Regions from separate parts of the Paenibacillus aurantius genome, predicted to be linked through region 1. Evidence: riboswitches for the same ligand, from Rfam matches in the RefSeq annotation. Region 1 holds a riboswitch; the other holds the start of a gene.
The links. Region 1 has a riboswitch for preQ1 ahead of queF (preQ(1) synthase). Riboswitches for the same ligand answer to the same signal wherever they lie in the genome.
Positions count from the first base shown of each region.

Region 2: another riboswitch for preQ1. It lies ahead of queC (7-cyano-7-deazaguanine synthase QueC); the one in region 1 lies ahead of queF (preQ(1) synthase).

Region 1 is NZ_CP130318.1:5,540,981-5,551,400, forward strand. Features, by position in the region: gene MJA45_RS24985 (tyrosine-protein phosphatase) at 1-470, opposite strand, end outside; gene MJA45_RS24990 (hypothetical protein) at 875-1,003, opposite strand; gene MJA45_RS24995 (hypothetical protein) at 1,166-1,402, shown strand; gene MJA45_RS25000 (helix-turn-helix domain-containing protein) at 1,462-1,845, shown strand; PreQ1 riboswitch class I at 2,108-2,151, shown strand; gene queF (preQ(1) synthase) at 2,276-2,776, shown strand; gene MJA45_RS25010 (VUT family protein) at 2,790-3,332, shown strand; gene MJA45_RS25015 (PAS domain S-box protein) at 3,495-6,233, opposite strand; gene MJA45_RS25020 (nitroreductase family protein) at 6,408-7,007, opposite strand; gene MJA45_RS25025 (SOS response-associated peptidase) at 7,327-8,013, shown strand; gene MJA45_RS25030 (bifunctional transcriptional activator/DNA repair enzyme AdaA) at 8,084-8,650, opposite strand; gene MJA45_RS25035 (AAA family ATPase) at 8,763-9,356, opposite strand; gene MJA45_RS25040 (pentapeptide repeat-containing protein) at 9,669-10,420, shown strand, end outside.
Region 2 is NZ_CP130318.1:925,876-936,295, forward strand. Features, by position in the region: gene MJA45_RS04510 (aldo/keto reductase) at 1-356, shown strand, start outside; gene MJA45_RS04515 (methyl-accepting chemotaxis protein) at 609-2,621, shown strand; PreQ1 riboswitch class I at 2,716-2,759, shown strand; gene queC (7-cyano-7-deazaguanine synthase QueC) at 2,766-3,431, shown strand; gene MJA45_RS04525 (6-carboxytetrahydropterin synthase) at 3,428-3,871, shown strand; gene queE (7-carboxy-7-deazaguanine synthase QueE) at 3,861-4,739, shown strand; gene MJA45_RS04535 (hypothetical protein) at 4,869-5,174, shown strand; gene MJA45_RS04540 (DEAD/DEAH box helicase) at 5,306-8,419, opposite strand; gene MJA45_RS04545 (SWIM zinc finger family protein) at 8,416-10,056, opposite strand; gene MJA45_RS04550 (Delta(5) desaturase DesA) at 10,343-10,420, shown strand, end outside.

The DNA.
Region 1 (10,420 bases):
GCTCCTTTGTCGATCAGGGCTTCGAGGAGCCCGGGATCGGCGGCCAGGACGGCGTTTCTTTCGGGATGGGCGATAATGGGGGTAATGCCCAGCACCCGAAGCTCATGAAGGGTTTCCTCCAGACGGGAGGGCAAGCGACTCGCCGGCAGCTCCAGAAGCAGGTAGCGGTTTCCTTGCAGAATCAGGCGGCCTTCCTCCAAATCCTCCAGCAGCCGGTCAGTCAGCCTGACCTCTTGGCCGGGGATAATCTCCAGGTTTACGTCGAGATCGGCCAGAACAGCATTAAGGGTATGGACGGCTTGTATAATAGCGGATGCAGAATTCCGGTAAACGCCATTGGCATGGTGCGGGGTAGCGACGATAGCGGTGATCCCTTCCCGGACGGCAAGCTCGGCCATGCGGACCGACTGGTCCATCTCTTCAGGGCCGTCATCCATGCCGGGAAGAATGTGGCAATGGATGTCTATCATAACGTCCCCCCTTTGCTCGTTTGATGGAGTGATGATACGCAGTGACACACTGTGATACATAATGTATCATCCACCGTATGACCAATTTAAGATACAAAATGTATCTTGTCAATAACTTTTCTAAAAATTGCCTAACATTTCGAGTTAATTCTTTGTAAATCGTTAGGATTTTCAGAGGGTTTTCGACGATATCACGGGGAATTCGCGGTTAAGTTAAGCGTTTTCAGCATTTTTAAAAAAAGGAGGAAAAATGGGAGGCCTTGTCCGCCTGGAGGCGGTTTTATATAGAAGGGGTGGAAGATAGCGCTGGAGGAGGCTGCTGGAGGAAGGTCCTCTTCTTCTGGGACTTTCGGATGTAACCTTACCCGACAAGCCCGCTTCCTTGCTCTCGCGGCTGCAGAGGATTACATGGCCTTCTTGCGTTCGAGTTCGGACACCCAGCGGGACTCTTTCGTTTTCTCAAACTTCTCGGGACACAGCCCAAGCTGCTGCATCACTTTCAGAATATCCAATTCGATTCCTTGTTTCTCCACGAAAAGCCCTCCTTAACGAAAAAATAAGTTGTTTTCCTGCCGGTTGACCGATACCGAAAAAAATTTACTTCCATCTGTCGAAATAGTAAGCAAATTGCCGCAACACCACGTATAATATAGTGTGAGCTTGTCCGTCCTCCTTACGGAGCAGGAGGAGCGGTCATGATTGTTGGGAATAATGTAACGATATGTATCACGGTACTTACCATTATAGCGGAATCCCCTGCAAAAAAAAGGGACTTTATCCCGGATTTTTCGGCTGATTTTCATGGAGAGACAGGGTTCGACAAGTCGCACTTAATGACTGGTTCTCCCCGTTTTCTATGCTCCTTTAAGACCAATAACGGCTTTAACGGCAAGTTTCCGGCTGCTTCCGGCCCGGCTTTGAATTCCGAGTAGTCATCTAGACCCATCTGCCTGTATAATAGGTTACACTGAGTATCGTTGGAGGGATTTTCTTGAAGGACGGAAACCGTATAGCACAGCTTAGATCGGCCAGGGGCCTAACCCAAGGAGAGCTCGCCGAGAAAGTCGGGGTCACCCGGGCTTCCTTATCCCACTATGAGAATAACCGCCGGGAGCCCGATTGGGATACGCTTCTGAAGCTCGCCGATTTCTTCTCCGTCAGTGCGGATTATCTCATGAATCGGACGAACGAGCCCCATCGCACGCTCGATCCCGACGTCAGGGAGTTCGTGGATAACCTGGAGCTTTCCGACGAAACCCTGCTGGAGAAATTTCAATTGACCGTGGACGGAAGAAGATTAACCCCGGAAGAAGCACGGCGTTTTATCGCCTTCGTGAGGGCGGAGCGGGAAATGAATCCGAAGGAAGTAAAGTGAACCGTCTCCACCCTGTCTCTTCTATTATAATAGGAACGGCTGCGAACCCCCTTAAACGGCAGCGGGCCGGAACGCTCGTCGGGGAGCATCGCCAGCCGGAGAAACGGACACCTTCCTAAAAGGCACCTCTTCCAAAGACATCGGAAACGATCCGCTGTTTGGGGGGGTGCCTTTTGAAAGATAAGGCGGCGGATGCAGACGGAAGACATATGTGGTATAGTACTAGAGGATAACCAAAGAAGAAACTCTAGGGCTGCCAGTCCTAGGAGAGGTTCGCGAACTCCCTCTATAAAAAACTAAGAATGGATGCTGCCGTCCTAGGACCGGTATGCCTTTTTTGCGCATTCTTACGTTTGATCATAGCCTGTTCCCGGAATCTCTTCTTCTACCCATTCGGCCTTAGGGCCGCATCCAGGAAGGAGATTTTTTTATGTCGGAAGGAAGAAAGCCGGAAGAAATGAAAGACATCACCCTGCTCGGCAGCCAAGGAACGAAATACAGCTTCGGCTACGATCCCGGGGTTCTGGAGGCGTTCGACAACAAGCACCCCAACCGGGACTACTTCGTCAAGTTCAACTGCCCCGAATTCACCAGCCTGTGCCCGATGACGGGACAGCCGGATTTTGCCACGATCTACATCTCGTATATTCCGGATAAGAAGATGGTTGAGAGCAAGGCTCTTAAGCTCTACCTGTTCAGCTTCCGCAACCACGGCGATTTCCATGAGGACTGCATGAACATCATCATGAACGACCTGATCGCCCTTATGCAGCCCCGCTACATTGAGGTCTGGGGCAAGTTCACCCCGCGCGGCGGCATCTCCATCGACCCTTACTGCAACTGGGGCCAGCCGGGGACGAAATACGAAGCCATGGCCGAGCACCGGCTAATGAATCACGATCTCTATCCCGAAAAAGTGGATAACCGGTAGGAGGGAGAAACCGATGAGACCATTTCTTCTCCTGCTCTACCTCGTTTCGATTGCCGGCGCCAACGTCGTGACGGCTTCCACGGCGCCGCTCGCGTTCGGGCCGGTGCTCGTGCCGGCCGGGTCGTTCCTGATCGGCGCGATCTTCATCCTGCGCGATCTCGTGCAGAACGCCTATGGCCGTGCCCGAACGTACGCTGTCATCGCCTGCGCGATGGTGCTGTCGGCGGTGACGTCCTGGCTGCTCGGCGATACGCTGTGGATCGTCTTCGCGTCCGCCGTCACCTTCCTCGTCTCCGAAACGACGGATACGGAAATCTATACGCGGCTGAAGCTTCCCCTCGCCCGCCGGGTTCTCTACAGCGGCCTCGCCGGGGGAACCGTCGACAGTGTGCTGTTTGTGCTCATCGGCCTGTCCCCGCTTGGCGCCGGCTTCCTGCCGTGGGAGGCCGTCGGCTACGCCATGGCCGGGCAGGTGCTCGTCAAGGTGGGCCTGCAGGCGGCCGCCGCGGCCGTGATTGCCCTCGGCGCGAAGGCCCGCCGTTCCGCAGAGGCTTAGCTCGCCGCGGAATGGCTCGAGGGTGCGAGGCGGGGACCGCCCGCCGCCGGCGAACCGGCCGGCCCGCACCAAAACGCCCTTTCCTTTCGTCCGGCGGACGAGAGGAAAGGGCGTTTTTTGGTGCGGGCCGATTCTAGTGCCTTAATGCTGCCAGCCGTCCCGTTAGGCAGGGCGCGGAGCCCACTGCCTCAGCACCCGCTCCACCTCGGGAGCAAACACGGGCTTGCTGATGTAGTCCATCATCCCGGCCTCGAAACACCTTTCCCGGTCGTCCCTCCGCGCGTACGCCGTAACGGCCACAATGACAGGTCCCTCGCCGGGCGGATAATGCTGCCGGATCGCCTGGGTGGCTTCCAAGCCGTCCATGTCCGGCATCTCCAGGTCCATGAAGATCAGGTCATAGGCCTCTGCCTTCGACGCTTCCAGCGCCTCCACCCCGCTCCCGGCGCTGTCGGCTGCACAGCCGTGCTTCCGGAGCAGCGAGTGAAGGAGCTGCCGGTTCACCCCATTGTCGTCGGCCACGAGAATCCGCAAAGCGCTGTAGTCCACCGCCTCTTCAGGAGCAAGAGCCGGCCTGTCCTCCCGGCGTCCCGCGGCGGCGACATCCGTTTCGATAGCCGGATGAAGGGCCGCGGCGGCGAACTCCTTGCCGGGAGGAGTGAGGGGAACGACAAAGGAGAAGGTGGAGCCCTCGTGCTCCCGGCTTTCCACGCCGATGGAACCGCCCATGAGTTCCACGAGCTTCTTGCAGATGGCAAGCCCCAGTCCGGTTCCGCCATATTTGCGGTTAATGACGGGACTCAGCTGGGAGAAGGACTGGAAGAGCAGATCATGCTTGTCCGCGGGGATGCCGATTCCGGTGTCCTCAACCGCGATTTCGAGAAGCACCTGATCCCGTTCCGGGACGAACCGGGACCGGGCCTGCACTTCAATGCGGCCCTCCTCCGTAAACTTCACCGCGTTCCCGACCAGGTTCACGAGAATTTGCCGGAGCCGCCCTTCGTCTCCCCCCAGCTGGACCGGCACCGTTTCGTCCACCCGCCATTCCAGCGCCAGCCCCTTCTCGGCTGCCTTCGGGGCAAACAGCTCCAGAACACCGCGCAGGAGAGAATGCACCTCGATGCTGTCATGGCTCAGCTCCATCTTGCCGGATTCGATCCGGCTGAAGTCGAGAATTTCGTTCATGATGCGCAGAAGCGCCTTGCTGCTTTTGATGATGGTCTCCGTGTAGAGCTTCTGCTCCTCAGACAAGGGGGTTCCCGCCAGCAGGTCCGCCATGCCAATAATGCCGTTCATGGGGGTCCGGATCTCATGGCTGACCACGGCCAGAAATTCGGATTTGGCCTGATCGGCCTTCTCCGCCGCCTCCTTTGCCCGGAGGATTTCCTTCTCTCCCGTGATGTCCCGGAACACGACCACCGCCCCTCTCGGCCGGCCGTTCTCGACAAGCGGGGTAACGCGGTAATCGGCCAGAAAGCTTGAGCCGTCCTTGCGCCAGAACACCGCTTCCTTGTTGTAGTGCGAGCGTCCGTCCCGGATGGTGCGGAAGAGCGCCGTTTCTTCCGTCGTCAGCCGGCTCATGTCGTTAAGCGCTTCTCTCAGCATCCCGAGATAAGGCCGTCCGATCAGCTCCGTCGCCTCGAAGCCGAGCATGGCCGCCCCCGCCGGATTGATAAAGATGGCATGGCCCTCCTCGTCGAGCCCGAAGATCCCTTCCGAGACCGAGTTCAGAATAAGTGTATAGTCCGAGCTTAGCTTCTCGATCTGTTCGATGTACTGCTTACGCTCGGTAATGTCCGTCGTGATCCCGAACACCCCGACCACTTCCCCGTCCACGATAATCGGAATGTTCGTCGAGTTGATTTCCACCGGGTGCCCGTCTTTGTGAAGGATGGTCAGGTCGTAGCTTTGCGGCTCTCCTTGCTTGGCGAGACCGAAGTGATGCAGGGTCTTCGGCAGGTCCTTCGGATGGACGATCGGCCCCCAGTACATGCCGATCAGCTCCTCCAGCGTATAGCCTGTAATCTTCACGAGATTGGCATTGGCCGTCAGGTAATCCCCGTCCAGGTTCATGGAATAAACCGCCGCCGGATTATGGTCAAAAAGCGACTTGTACCGCTGCTCGCTTTCCTGAAGGCGCTGATCCGCTTCCCGCCGCTCGGTAATGTCCCGGGAGATGGAGATAATCTCCTCCAGCTCGCCGTTGCCGTTCATCATGTAGCGGCTCGTCGATTCGAGCCATACGTAACGGCCGTCCTTGCATTGAAAGCGGAAGGTGACGCTGCTGCCTTCCGTATACCGGTTCTGGTCGAGAAAGACCTTCACCCGGTCCAGGTCCTCCGGATGAACCATTTCAATGGCGCTTCCCCCTACCATTTCCTCCGGTTCATAGCCGAAAAAGGTCCGGCAGCTCGGGGACGAGAAGGTGATGGTCGCGGCCTCATCCGCCGTATGCCGGGAGATCCAGTCGAGGGAGGCCTCCGTGATCAGACGCTGCTTTCGTTCGCTGTCCTTCAGCCGTTTCTCCATTAAGCGCAGCCCGGTCATGTCGACGGCTTGAACGAGCAGAAAGCGCCTGTCGTCCCCTTCCGTCCTTTCCCATTCCGAGAAGGCCAGCGACAGCCAGACAGCCGTTCCGTTCTTATGAAGATAGCGCTTCACCAGCGGTTCGGACAAAAGCCTTTCTTCCTCCCCGACGGCCGGAAACGCCGGATCGTCAGGGTGAGTCAGCTCCCGGTCGGTCATCCTCCGCAGCTCCTCTTCCCCATATCCCAGCAGACGGCACAGGGAAGGATTCGCCATTACCCAGTGACCCGCCTGCCTGTCCATGATTCCGATCCCGAAGGGAGCGCTTTCGTAAGCCCGTTCAAAGACAACTTCCTTATCCGCATAAAACTCCATAATTTCGGGGCCCTCCTGGCTTTCATCTGCCGACGGCTGACCGCTGCCGGCCGAGCGCTATCCGCTATCTATACTTTAAACGAAGTCCGGTCCCCCTTACCACTATTTCCTTCCACAAAAAAAACCGCCCCCAGCCCGTTGGGCCCGTAAGGCGGTCGGATGGCAGGCCGAAGCTTACTTGAACACCTGGATCCGTTCCTCGACCGGACCGAATTCTTTTTCTCCCGGAGGAGCGGTCGGGGTTCCGAAGGGCATCTGCGCAATGAGCTGCCACGTTTCCGGAAGCCCCCACTCGGCCTTGACCCGTTCGTCGATGAGCGGGTTATAATGCTGCAGGTTCGCGCCGAGCCCTTCGGCCTCCAGAGCCGTCCAGATGACGAACTGGAGCATGCCGGATGACTGCTGCGACCAGACGGGGAACCGATCCTGGTAGGTCGGAAGCTTGGCTTGGAGTTCCTCGATTACCGCCTGGTCCTCGAAGTACAGCACCGTGCCGTACGCACCGCGGAATCCGTCCATTCGCTGCTGGGTCGATTCGAACTTGTCCGCAGGGACAATCGTCTTCAGGATTTCCGTCGTGATGTCCCACAGCTTGTTGTGCTGCTCCCCGAACAGAATGACGACGCGGGAGCTGCGGGAATTGAACGCGGACGGCGTATGCTTCACCGCCTCGTGGACGATTTCCTGGATGCGCTCGTCCGAAACGGTCGATTCCTTGCTGAGTGTATAGATGGAGCGTCTTTCCGATACGGCCTTGGCAAACTCTTTGGTCATGGGTATTCCCTCCGCAACTGTGATCTGGTTTTCGGAAATAGTTAGCTTCTTGTAAAAAGAAAGTGAGTGAGCAAAGCAAACCGGCGTTTTTAAGCATGTCAACGATGTTTACCCGCCGGAAAGGCTTTTGAACCAAGTGCGGCAAGTGCCTTATCCGGGAGTGTTGTTCTGCTTTCCTATGGATTCTCGTGCGCATACCCGGTGCTTTACTTGCCAACAAAGTTCCCGGATAAGAAACTAGCTTATCCAAGAATGACCCCTGCCCATACATACTTCCCGCCGGAAGAGAGGATACTGGTTAGAAAAAGGTGGTGCTTCCATGATCAACCGCTTGTCACTTTCACTCCCCCCGCAGGAAGTAGCGGCCCATTATTCCGTTGACCGCATCGTGACCGGCTATGAAGCCGATGCCTCTTACCGGCCGACGGAGCCGATTCCCGTGCTCTACATGAAGGGGGCCGAGCAGAAGGAAACCTGCCTCGACCTTCATACCTGGGGGATTTTCCCCCACTGGGCCAAGGATTCGGTCAACGCCGAGAGCGAATCCATTCCCGAGAAGCCCGCCTATCGCCGGCTGATGGCCAAATTCCGCTGCCTCATTCCGTGCGACGGCTTCTATACATGGAGAATGGAAGGCAAAACCCGCATCCCCGTCAAATTCACCCTACCCGGCCGCCAAGTGTTCGGGCTTGCCGGTATCTATGATGTATGGAAACAGCCAAGCGGAGCGGAGTACCGGACGTGCACCATTCTGACGACCCGGGCGAACCGGGTGATCTTTCCTTATCATGACCGGATGCCGGTCATCCTTCAGGAGCAGGACACGGCCCCATGGCTTGATCCGGCCTACCGGAGATCCGACGAGTTTCTGTCCCTGCTGCTTCCTTACGAGGCCGAGGCCATGATGGCCGAGGAGAGGCCGGGAGACGAAGCGCCCGGGAGACCGGCCAAGGGACGGGAGACGAGCAAGCGGAGCCGGTGGGGCTGGGCTCCGATCAAGGAATAGAGCTCCCGTCCCCAGCCCGGCAGTCCGGCTCCCGCCGGATTTCGCCGCCGCCTGGAGAACGACCCGCCGGTCAGCGGGAATCGAGGGACCCCTCCCGGTATTCGGTAGGGGTCCTTCCCGTTTCCCTGCGGAACCATTGGGCCATATGCGAGGCGCTGCGGAAGCCTATGGCCGAGCCGATCTCGGCCATGGACAGCTTTCCTTCCCCGAGCAGCCTCTTCGCCTCCTGCAGCCTCACCCGCTGCAGCTGCTCCGCGGGGCTCCGGCCGGTTACCCGCTTGTAGACGCGCTGCAGGTGGTAAGGGCTGACGGCAAGCTCGTCGGCCAGAATGGGCAGCGTCAGCGGGCGGCCGAGCCGCTCCGTGAGAAGCCGGTCCACCTCGGCGGCGAGCGCGGCGTCGGGCCCGTGGCTTCCCGGCGTTTCGGGGCGGCACCGCTTGCACGGGCGGAAGCCTTCCCGGACCGCGGCTTTTACTGAGGGAAAGAACGTAACGTTCTCAGGCTTCGGGGTCTTCGCCCGGCAGGAGGGCCGGCAGACGATGCCCGTCGTGCGGACCCCCGTATAGTAAATGCCGTCAAAGGTGCTTTCCTTGCGGGCCACCGTTTCGTAGACCCGGTTGAACAATTCGGCGTCCATCCGCGTCACCTCCTTTACCGCCAGTATACCCCCGGGCGGTCCGGGAGAGAAGCGGGCGGCAACAAGAACGCAACCTTTCGACAGCCGGCAGGCCCGCCGTCATCGGCCGGCGTCATTTCAGCCGGATGTGCTTAAGCGTCGTCAGCAGACGGTCGGCCCTGCGCCTCCACGGTCCCCGGTTGTCAGGCTGCAGCTCCAGTCCGGCCAGGGATGCAATCGCCTCCACATTATCCCGGACGGTATGATGTTCCGTGTCGAGATGATGCCGGAAGGCTTCGTGGGCGAGGCCCTTCACGCAGCGGTCAATCTGTTGGGCCGCCCAGGAGTCCGGCCCCTCCCTGCGGCTCCGCAGACGCTTCAGCAGCGTTTCGCGGGAGGCGCATAACGCAAAGTGCCGCACATCGGCCCCCTCTCTTCTCAGCCGGCCTGCCATCTCGTCGAAATACCCGGTATCCACCACGGTCATGGGAACGAGGAGAACGCCCTTATGCTCACGGTTCAAGTAGGCGAGCATGTGGTAGTTCATCTCCCTCCACATGGGAAAGTGCTGAAAATCCCCGCCGGCCAGCTCCTTCGGAAGATTTCGGCGGATAAAGTACCCTACATTCTCCGGGTCGTACACGAACGAACCGGGAAGCCGCCGGTGAAGCTCAAAGGCAGTTTGGGTTTTGCCTGCCCCGAAGGCTCCGTTAATCCACACGATCATCGGTCCACCTCCCATTCGGAACCGGTGCTTCTTAAGCACGGTTCGGTCTATCTTCTCGCAGGCTCCTGCGTTTTCCTCTTCTTGTGGTTGTTAGGCAGACTTATAGCCCTTCGCGATGTCCAGCACCAATTATACCAATTTATGGACCGCCGTTATATCCCTAAGATAAGGAGGAATCCTTACTCTGCCGCATGGATTGGCCTTCCAATACACCGGATTCCTCAGAATGAAAAACGAGTGCCCAGGATTGACGGGGAGTGGGATCCGTACTACCATTTTAGGATGACCATATGAACAAAAGGAGTATGCCCGATGTCCCCACCTTCCAACCGTCCCCAACCTGAGCGTGCCGCTTTCCGCTCCCGCCTTCAGGCGGACTGCGAAAGCTGCTTCGGCTTGTGCTGCGCCGCCCTGCCCTTTGCCGCTTCGTCCGACTTTGCCATCGACAAGGCGGCCGGCCAGCCGTGCCCGAACCTGCAGAAGGACTTCCGCTGCGGCATCCACAGCAGCCTGCGGGAGAGAGGCTTCCGCGGCTGCACCGTCTATGACTGCTTCGGGGCCGGCCAGACGGTCTCCCAGGTGACCTTCGGCGGAACGGACTGGCGGCAAGCGCCCGAAACCGCGAAGACGATGTTCGAGGTGTTCCCGGTGATGCGCCAGCTGTATGAGCTGCTGTGGTACGAGGAGGAGGCGCTGGAGGTGCCCGCGGTCCGTGCCCTCTACCCCGAGCTTCAGGCCGCCCGGGACGAGACGGAACGCCTCACCCGGCTTGAGCCCGCTGCTCTCCGGGAGCTTGACGCAGCCACTCACCGCGCGGAGGTGAACCTCCTGCTGCTTCGCGTGAGCGAACTGGTGCGCGCGGAGGCGGAAGCCGGGCGCCGGCGCCAAGGCGGCGCCCGGAGCGGGGCGAAGAGAGCCTTCGGCCGGGGCGCCGACCTCTTTGGCGCCAAGCTGAAGGGAGCCGACCTGCGCGGAGCCTTTTTGCGGGGAGCGTGCCTGATCGCGGCCGATCTGCGGGAAGCGAATCTGAACGGAGCCGATCTCATCGGCGCGGATATGCGCGA
Region 2 (10,420 bases), 1.7 Mb from region 1:
CCTTGAAGGAGGCGGAGAAGGCCGGACTCGGCGTCATCGCGAAGCGCCCGGTGGCGAACGTCGTCTGGAAGCGGGACGAGTCGGAATTCAACACGCCGGGAGACTACAAGGAGCGGCTGGAGAAGCTCTCTTATCCTTTCCTGGAGAAGCCGGCCGACGACATTCTGGAGACCGCCCTCCGGTTCACCCTGTCCATCCCCCAAGTGCATACGGCGATCGTCGGCACGAAGAACAGGGAGCATTTCCGGCAAAATGTTCAACAGGCCGCCAAAGGAAAGCTGGAGGAGAGGGAGATGGAAGCCATTCTCCGACGCTGGCAGGAGGTACGGGAGCCGGCTTGGGCCGGTCTGAAGTAATAAGGCTAAGCCGCAATCGACTTTAGAGTGGACAACACGCGATTGACAGGACGCCATGGGGTCTTTTGCGAAGGCAAAACGACATAATACGGCTTTCCGGTAGAGCACTCCTCGGCCGGAAAGCTTTTTTTAATGGGAGCCCGTTCACAGAATCTACATAGGAAAAAAGTCCCGAAAACTAAAGGTCCAAGAAGGAATGTGTCGAAATCTGGAGAATATCACAAAGGGAAAATAAGGAAATAGGAGGGTGTTATGCTAAGCAAGCTGTCGCTAAAGTACAAAATCATCCTGCCGGTCATGCTGGTCGTTACCGTGGTGATCGCGGGAATGGCGCTGATCCTCTACCGGATGACGGAGGAGAGTCTGCTGCGGAAGGGCGCAAGTACGGCCGAGGTGGTACGGATGAGCGTGGAGAATGCCATGCTCGCCCGAAAGACCGCCGAAGAGGTCATGGAAAAGGAAATGCTCGGCCAGGCCACCCTGGTTTCGTACCTGACCGAGAAGAAGATCGGGTACGAGGACCTGACGGCCCTGAGCCGGAAAGCCGGAATCGACGAGCTGTGGATCTCCGATGACAAGGGCAAGGTCGTGCTGACCAATGCGGGACCGCAGGTCGACTTTAGCTTTGCCGCCGATCCGAAAGGACAGGCTTATGAATTCATGGACCTTATTACGGGCAAGCGCTCTTCCGTCGCCCAGGGGGCGGAGAAGCGCAGCCTGGACGGGAAGGTGTACAAGTACGCAGGGGTCGGAAGCTGGTCATCCGCTTCGCCGCGTATCGTCCAAGTCGGCCGAGAGGGAGAGAAGCTGACTAAGCTCGAGAACGCGATCGGCGTCAAGCCGCTGATCGACCAGATGAAGAACCGGCTGGGAGCGGATGTGCGGCTCTCGGGGGTGGTGGGAGCGGATGGAACCGTCCTCTACGCCAGCGAGGATTCTTGGAAGGAACTGGATGATAATACAAAAGTAAGCCTGGCTTCCGCCCTGGCCTCGGGAATGACCGTTTCCCGCTTCGGCTCGTGGAACGGGGAGGGCGTCACTTTTTTTGTGTCCCCGCTGTCGAATGGACAAGGCTTTGTTGTGGCCCTATCCAATCAAATGCTTTCCGATATCCGCCAGGTCACAGCCGGAGCCGCTCTGATCGGGTTGTTTCTGGCCTGGCTGGTGGTCCTGCTCATCGTTTCCCGCCCTTTCCGCCGGCTTAAGAAGCTCGAAGGCACCCTAACAGCTATCGGCGAAGGAAGCGGAGACCTGACCCTGCGGCTGCCGGAAGGCTCCCGTGACGAGATCGGCACCTTGGCGTCGGCGGCCAATGCGATGCTGGCGACGCTGCAGAACACGATGGGTCGGATGGTGGAGGCGCTGCGCGAATTCGGCGTCGTCGCCGAAACGATGTCCCGCTCCACCGCCCAAACCGGCGTGGTGAATCACCATATTGCCGAAGAAACGCAGGCGGTGGCCCAGCGGGCCCAGGATTCCGACCGCCGGCTGGCCTGGATCGGCGAGATGTTCAGCGAATTGGCCCGGACGGTCGAGAGGGCGAACGGCCTGACTGAGGTGACCGACCGGACCTCCCGGGAAGCCGGCCGGCAGGTGGAGACCGGGCTCGCGATGCTGAATACGGCCACGGACCGAATGAAAGTGATCCAGACGAACACCCGGAAGAGCCACGAGGTGATCGAACAGCTAGCTCTCCAATCGGAGAAAATCGGAGAGATTGTGACGCTTCTTTCCGAGATAGCGGACCAGACCCAGCTGCTTGCCCTCAATGCCGCCATTGAAGCGGCGAGGGCCGGGGAAGCGGGCCGGGGCTTTGCCGTGGTGGCGGGAGAGGTCCGCAAGCTGGCGGAGCATTCCGTTACCGCCGCTGGCGATGTGACGCAGATGGTGTCGGAAATCCGGGAAAGAATTCAGGAAATCGTCCGCAGCCGGGAGCTTCAAGACGGGGATATCCGCGAGGGCATGGACGCTTTCGGGGAAGTGGAGGCTGTCTTCAACCGGATTCGGGCGGCAACCGGCCACCTGCTCGAGCAAATTTCCGCCGCCGCCGAGGGCAACCGGCAATTGGCCGACCGGTGGGGACAGGTTTTGGACGGAGTCGGGCATGTTCAGGAGGTTTCCCGCCTGACGGCCGGAAGTGCGGAGGCGATCGCCGCTTCCGTCGAGGAGCAGACGGCGTCCATGGATGAGATTGCCGCTTCCGCCGAAACGCTCGAAACCACAGCCCGGGACATCAACCAGGTGCTGACCGGGTATAAGCTGTAGGCAGGAAAATCCATGTGCAAGGCGTTACCGCCTGTGGTATAGTTACGAACGAAATCGTAAGAAATCCGGCGGGGGAAGACACTGACGCTTCCCGCCGGGAGAGGTTCGCGAACTCCCTCTATAAAAAACTAAGGAGATGAATTCATGATTAAAGATAAAGCCCTTGTTGTCTTCAGCGGAGGACAGGACAGCACGACGTGCCTGTTCTGGGCGCGCGAGCGCTACGCCGAGGTGGAGGCGGTCACGTTTCAATACGGACAGCGCCACAAGCGGGAGCTCGAATGCGCGGCGGATATCGCCCGGGAGCTCGGCGTCCGGCAGCACGTGCTGGACCTGTCGCTTCTGAACCAGCTCGCCCCGAGCGCCCTGACGCGGGACAACATGGACATCAAGGAAGAGGAGGGCCAGCTGCCGACCACCTTCGTGGACGGGCGCAACCTGCTCTTTCTTTCATTTGCCGCCGTCCTCGTCAAGCAGCGGGGAGGGCGCCATCTCGTCACCGGCGTGTGCGAGACGGATTTCAGCGGCTACCCGGACTGCCGGGATATCTTCATCAAGTCGCTGAACGTGACCCTGAACCTGGCGATGGATTATTCCTTCGTCATCGAGACTCCCCTCATGTGGCTGAACAAGGCCGAAACGTGGGCGCTGTCGGATCGAATGGGGGTCCTGGACTACGTCCGGACCAAAACCTTAACCTGCTACAACGGGGTGATGGCGGACGGCTGCGGGGAATGCCCTGCCTGCAGGCTTCGCCGAAGGGGACTCGAGCAATACTTGGCGGGCCGGGACGGAGAAGAAGCACAATGATACAGCAAATCTACCCTTCCGTTGCCCATCCTTATGCTTATGAATTGAACAAGGACTTCCATTTTGCCGCCGCCCACTCGGTTCCTCATGAGGAGGCGGGCGCTTGCGCCCGGGTGCACGGCCATACGTACTTTGCCAACGTGACGATCGCCGGAGACGAGCTCGATTCCCTAGGCTTCCTGGTCAATTTCTCCGTGGTCAAAAAGCTCATTCACGACCGGTTCGATCATACCCGCCTGAATGACGATCCGCTCTTCGACGATGCCGATCCGTCCCGCTTCCCGACCACGGAGATCGTGGCGAGAACGATTTACGAGCTGATTCAAGACTACTTGGATACGAGGGAAAACCGGCCGGTCTGCCTCCAGGTCTTTCTCCGGGAGACCCCGACAAGCTACGTTCTTTACCGGCCGAAGGCAGGTGTCCGGCATGAAGGGTGACCGCTTCCCCGTCCTGGAAATTTTCGGACCGACCATTCAGGGAGAGGGCATGGTGATCGGACGCAAAACGATGTTCATTCGCACGGCCGGCTGCGACTACTCGTGTTCCTGGTGCGACTCCGCCTTCACGTGGGACGGCTCGGGCAAGGAGGACATCCGCTGGATGGCTCCTGAGAAAATCTTGGAAGAGCTTGACCGGCTGGGAGCCGGGACGTTCGACCATGTTACCCTGTCGGGCGGAAACCCGGCCCTCCTCGGGGGCCTGGGGAAGCTGATCGACTCCCTGCATGCCAGAGGCTGGTCGGTCGCACTCGAAACCCAGGGCAGCCGCTGGCAGGACTGGTTCGCGGCCATCGATGATCTGACGCTGTCGCCCAAGCCTCCCAGCTCCGGCATGGAGACGGACTGGAGAGTTCTGGATGCCATTGTCGGCAAGCTGAGAGAGGTCCCCTTATCTGAAGAAAGGCACAGAAAGGACGGCCCGGCGGGGGAGGAGCATTCTTTCCGAAAGCCGGCCGCTCGGCAGGGAGGGACGGCCGGGGAGAATACGGTGGCCGCCGGGAGCCGGGGGCGGCTGCCAGATGGCAGAAACGCCCGCGGAACGTCCGTCTCCCTCAAGGTAGTCGTGATGGACGACGCCGACCTGGCCTATGCCCGCACGGTGCATCTTCGCTATCCGGGCGTCCCCTTTTTCCTGCAGCCGGGCAACCCGGATGTGGCGGAAGAGGATCAGGGCCGCCTGCTTCACGGGCTGCTCGGGCGATACGAATGGCTGGTCGGATGTGTAATGGAGGACCGGTCTATGCGGAACGTCCGTGTGCTTCCCCAGCTTCATACGTGGCTCTGGGGCAACCGCCGAGGCGTTTGATCAGGAAAGGGTAGGAGAAACAGAAGAGAGTCTTCTAACCGACAGGAGGGGAAAAGCATAGCCAACCGATGGAAGCTGACGCTTCCTCAGCTTAAAAAGGAGCTGAAGGAGCGCTCGCCGGAGGAACTGATGGAGCTTCTGATCGAAGCAGTAAAATCCAGCCCGGAAGCAAGGGAGCATGTCACGGAAATCCTGCTTGAGGAGAAGGCCCGGAAGGAATATGCCCGTCTGTCCGGGGTTACCTCTCTGGAGGGGATGAAACGATGGCGAGAGGTTCAGCCTGATGTTCAGGAGAGGTTTCTTTCCAATGTCTTCTGCGGAAATTGCGGAGTGGTCCGGATCAAGGACTATACGGTCCAGCTGATGCCTTACGGGATCGTTCTCGAGGGTGTCTGCTCGACGTGCAGCAGGAAGGTAGCCCGGGTGGTGGAATGAACCGCCGGAGCCGGCACGGCACTGGAGGTTCCCTTAAATCTGGCCGACCCCGTCGTATCACAACACGAAGAAACCCGGCCGGGCGCGGCTGGGTTTCTTCGTGTTGTGGTTCTGCTGTCTAGAAGAGGACATTAGCCGACCCACTCGCTGCGCAGCGTAAACAGCTCGCGCAGGGCTTCCGTCGGAAGCTCCGTGATCCAGCCCTCCGAAGTGGCGATGACGTTATCGCTCAGCTGCTGCTTGTTCTCGAGCATCTCGTCGATGCGCTCCTCCAAGGTCCCGATGGCAATGAACTTGTGCACCTGGACGTCGCGTTTCTGGCCCATCCGGTACGCCCGGTCGGTGGCCTGGTTCTCGACGGCCGGGTTCCACCAGCGGTCAAAATGAAACACATGGTTGGCCGCCGTCAGGTTAAGCCCGACTCCGCCCGCCTTCAGCGAGAGGATGAACACGTTCGGCTGCTCGCCGGGCGGAAGGGAGGAGGACTGGAACCGGTCGATCATGCGGTCGCGCGCCGTTTTGGACGTGCTTCCGTTCAGGTACAGCACGGGCTCCTCCAGCTCCTGCGAGAGGATAAGCTGAAGCAGGTGGCCCATGCCCAGGTACTGCGTGAAGATCAGGCAGCGCTCGTCCGATTCGCGCAGCTCCTTGACCATGGCGAGCAGCCTCTCGAGCTTCGAAGAGCGGGCGATCAGCGCATTCCGGTCCAGCGTTCCGCGGGCCTCGGGCGTCAGACCGGGCACCGCTTCCTTCGTCATCAGCACGGGATGGTCGCACACCCGCTTCAGGTACGTAAGCGTGGCGAGAATCGCTCCTTTGCGCTCAATCCCTTCGAGCTTTTGGATGCGTTCCATAAGATCGTTAACCGTCTGTTCATATAAAGCCGCCTGCTCGGCGGTCAATGGAACGTACGTCTTCATCTCATTCTTGTCCGGCAGGTCAAGCTGGATGCTCGGGTCCTTCTTCTTCCGGCGCAGCAGGAACGGCTGAATCAGCCTCTGCAGCTGGGCGGTGCGTTTCTCGTCGCGCTCCTTCTCGATGGGGCCGGCGAAGCGGATCCCGAAAGCCTTTTGGCTTCCCAGATAGCCGGGCGAGAGGAAGTCGAAGATCGACCACAGCTCGGAGAGCCGGTTCTCGATCGGCGTTCCGGTCAGCGCAATGCGGTGCCGGGCCGGGAAGAGACGGACCGCCGCCGACTGCCTGGTCTGGGCGTTCTTGATGTTCTGGGCTTCGTCGAGGGCGATCGTTTCCCAGGTGAAGCCCTGCAAAAGCTCCTGGTCGAGAGCGGCCGTGGCATAGGAGGTCAGCACGACGTCGGCCTGCCGGGCCCCCGCCTCGAACGCTTCTCCGCTCAGGCGGCGGGGGCCGTAGTGCAGGAGAACGCGAAGCGACGGCCCGAAGCGGGCGATTTCCCTCTGCCAGTTGCCGAGCACCGAGGTCGGGCAGAGGATGAGGGAAGGGACGCCTGTGCCGCCGCACTTCGCCGTCTCCTGAACGTGCAGCAGGTAGGCGATGAGCTGCACCGTCTTGCCGAGGCCCATGTCGTCGGCCAGGCAGGCGCCGAGTCCGAAGCGGCGCAGGTTCGCGAGCCAGGAGAAGCCGTCCCGCTGGTACGAGCGCAGCTCCGCGCGAAGACCCGCCGGCACGGCGAGCCCCGGCAGCTCGGACGGCTGGCCCAGCCCGCGGATGAGCTTCTCCAGGTGCTCGTTCAGCTCCACCTGAAGTGCGACCCGGCCGTCCTCCTCGGCCGCCCCACCGTCTTCCTCCCCGGCCTGGCCGAGCAGGTGGAGCTGGAGCACGTCCTGGAAGGACAAGCCCTGCTCGCGGTCCATGCCCGCCATCATCTGGCGGATCTGCTTAAGCAGGGCGGGGTCGAGGGCGACCCACCGGCCGCGGAAGCGGACAAGCCGCTTGTTCTGCGCGACGAGCTCCTCGAATTCGGCCTCGGTGAGCTCGGCTTCGCCGATGGCGATCCGCCAGTCGTATTCGAGGATGGCGTCGAGGCCGAAGAGCGAGCCGCCCGACGGGGAGCCGGCGGATTCCGCGACCTTGGCCTTCAGGCGGGGCTTCTTCTTCGAGGCGTCCTCCCACCAGGAAGGAAGCAGCACGGGCCAGCCCGCCTCGAGGAGCCGGGTGCTTTCCTCCGTGAGGAAGGCCCAGGCGTCCTCCTCGCCGAGCGGACGGCCGAGTACGTCTTCGCCGCCGGCCAGCAGTCCGGCCGGGAGCACGGCGCGAAGCCGCTCCAGCCAGCCGGTGGAGCGCTCTGCGACGTGCGCCGACCAGCCGCCGGGCCACACGCCGTGGGCGCGGCCGTCCGCGGCGAGCCGCACGGGGGTAAGCCCGGCTTCGTTCCGCTTGTCCTGCAGTATGAGCTGAAGCCGCCAGTCCAGGCGGTCTTCGTCCGGCTCCGAGAGCTGCAGGACGGGGCGGAACGGCGCCGTGTCGGGCTTCCACCCGACCGTGCGGAGCCAGGACTCCGCGTCAAGGCCGGCCGCTGCCGCCGCCGCGTCGCCCGCGAACAGCAGCGGATAGTCGCGGCGAAGGTCGGCGCGGGCCGGCTCCTCGGCGTAGTAACGGCGGGCGACGGCCGCTGAGAACGCTGCCTTCAAGCCCTTGCCGAATCCCGCCTCCTCCGGGGGAACGGGGTCCGGCATCCCGGGGCCATCGACCTCTCCAGCCGCTTCTGCGAGCCTTACCGCGTCGACGGCTCCCGGCCCAAGGCGGTCCTCCGCGGGCACCGTCTCCGGGACCGGCCGGTTCGCCTTCCCGGACTCTCCGGCCATCGGGGCTCCCTCAGAAGGGCCGGGCCGCCCGGCCGCTTCCCACTCGGCCCGCTCCTCCGGCGACCAGGAGGCTTCGTCCCAGGTCCACTCCAGCCTTCCTTCCCGGAAGGCCGTGAAGTCGGGAACGAAACGCTTTTCCTCCAGGCATTTTGCGAGAAGGGGGGCTTTGGCGAGAAGGGCTGCCCCCTTCGCGTTCCAGCTCCACTCGATATGGCGGAGGAGACCGGGGCCGGCAAAGTAAGGAATCACCTGCTCCGCGGGAAGGTGGACGAACTCCACGCCGTCCGCTTCCAGAACCTCTAGCCCGGTTCCATAGAAGGACTCCTTATGCCGGGCAAAAAGCCGGTGCTTCAAGGCCGTCCCCAAGAGCAGCGCTCCATCCGGCAAGGATCCGCCTAGAAGAACATCTCCGTGCGCCGTGATTTCCACTTCAACCGTGAGGGTGGTTAGCGATATGTTCATGGGATCAGCTTTCCTTTCTGAAGTTCTTCCCGCAGGGCGCGAAGACGGCTGTGCTGCGAGGCGAAGCTCTCGAAGAAGAGCTCCCAGCGGCCGGTTTCTTTCAGGCGGGCGTACAATTTGGAGAGGCGCTTGAGCAGCCGGACCGCTGCCTTGTAGCTGTCCCGGTTCTTCTCCCCGACGAGCCGTTCCACGGCCTGGTGATAGAAGGGCAGAAGAACATGGGGAGCGTGCTTCTCGAGAGGCTGAAGCTCGCTGGCCCGGTAGGACCGGGGGTCCTTGCCCGTGCTGAGCAAATAGTCTCCCCACTGCTCCCACTTGCCGTACTGCTGGAGCTTCTCTTCATATAGAGAAGCGGTACGGGGGAGTAAGGCGGCAAGGGCATCCCACAGACGGGGCTCCAGCTCCGGCTGTTTCTCGATCACGGCTTCCCAATGCGTCACATAGCCTTTTATCGCGTGTCCGGTCTCTTTGGCTATTTCGGGAAGAAGCTCGTCCAGCCAGCGGGCGAGCGCCGCCGCTTCTTCTTTCTCCCGGAGCACCTGAAGAAACCCGTCCAGCTCTTCATAACGGATTCCCCCGGCCCGGTAGGCTTCCATCAGCCGGGACCAAGCGTTGTCGATCTCTCCGAGCCCGTAATAAAGATGAGCTTGGGCGAACAGCACCCGGGTTCTCAACCGTTCCTTTCCCCCGGCCGCCGCTTCCAATCTTCCAATCTCTTCCCGAATTTTCTCCGGCTCGACCCGCTTCTCCCTATTGAGCAGAGTTTGCCATAGCGACAGATAGTGACGGGCCATCTCGTGCTGCGCTCTCGTTTCGGCCAGCATCTCCGCACGCAGCCAGTCCAGCGTTCCCTGAATAAACGGAGCCGGCTCTCGTTCCGCCGGAAGAGTACTCACTTCCCGCCAGCCGTCCTCGAGTTCCCCGGATAGGAAGGAGGCCGCCTCGTGGGTGAAATATCCTATGTAGGACAGAGAAGCGCTCAAGCCGGGGGTGGAAGGCAGGAGCACCTTTTTCAGGAGGAAAAGCCGCAGGTTCTGTTCAAAAAGCAGCTGGACAGGCGCCTCTAGGGAGGGGAGGGCCTGGACGGCCGCCTTCCATATCTTCTTCCCATAGGCGGTATTTCGGATTTCCCACTCATAGGGCCGGGCGCACAGCTCCGCATAATCGTGCCATTCCGGTACGCTCATTTCGGAAACCCGGGAGGCCATTTCCAGGCGCTTCCTCTCTTGTCCGGACGAAACCAGGCCGGAGGAGGAAAGAGGAACCGGCCGGTTCGGCTTCACGGCACGGGGAGGAGGCGGCTCGGCGTGAAACTTGGCGTTGACGAGTACCGGCACGGAGCGTCCCTGCTTCTCCGCATAATCGAACAGAACCGCCATCATGTGCTTGCACCAGCTGCTTACCGGGCAGGAGCAGCCGCTCATGCCGAAGAAATCCAGGTGGATGTTCACCTGGTAGAGGTCCGAGCCTTCTACGCAGGCGGCAATTTCACGGGGGGCGGTCTCCGCCGAACCGGTAACTCTTCCTTGCTTGAAATAAGCGAAGCCCCTTTTGATGGTGACCTCGTCAAAATTCTCCTTCACATCCTGCACAAGCAGGCTCCATTGGGAATCGTCCATTTCCGTAAACGGGCTCATAGCGGTAACTCCCTTACTTTGATAACCGTCTTGTCAGACGGGAGGGACCGGCAAGGTCCGTTGATCCTTTTTATAGCTATCATTATAGCAGGTTTGGAACGAACATACATTCGTTGCTTGCTTCAGAGATTTCGGCTTATCCGCGCCTCCCTCTTCCTGCCGCAGGCGGCAACCATGACAAATGTCATCTATCTCCCTTGACGTCTGTGACTGTCGCCCTTGGGCCCTCCTTCCTATAATAGAGAAAGGATAGTGGAATGCCAGAACATCCTTAAGGAGGAGCCTTATGCATACAGACAGCATCTCTCAATTGAAGAAAAGCGTAGCCCCTTATGAGCACCACGATAGAAAAACAAGCATCCGG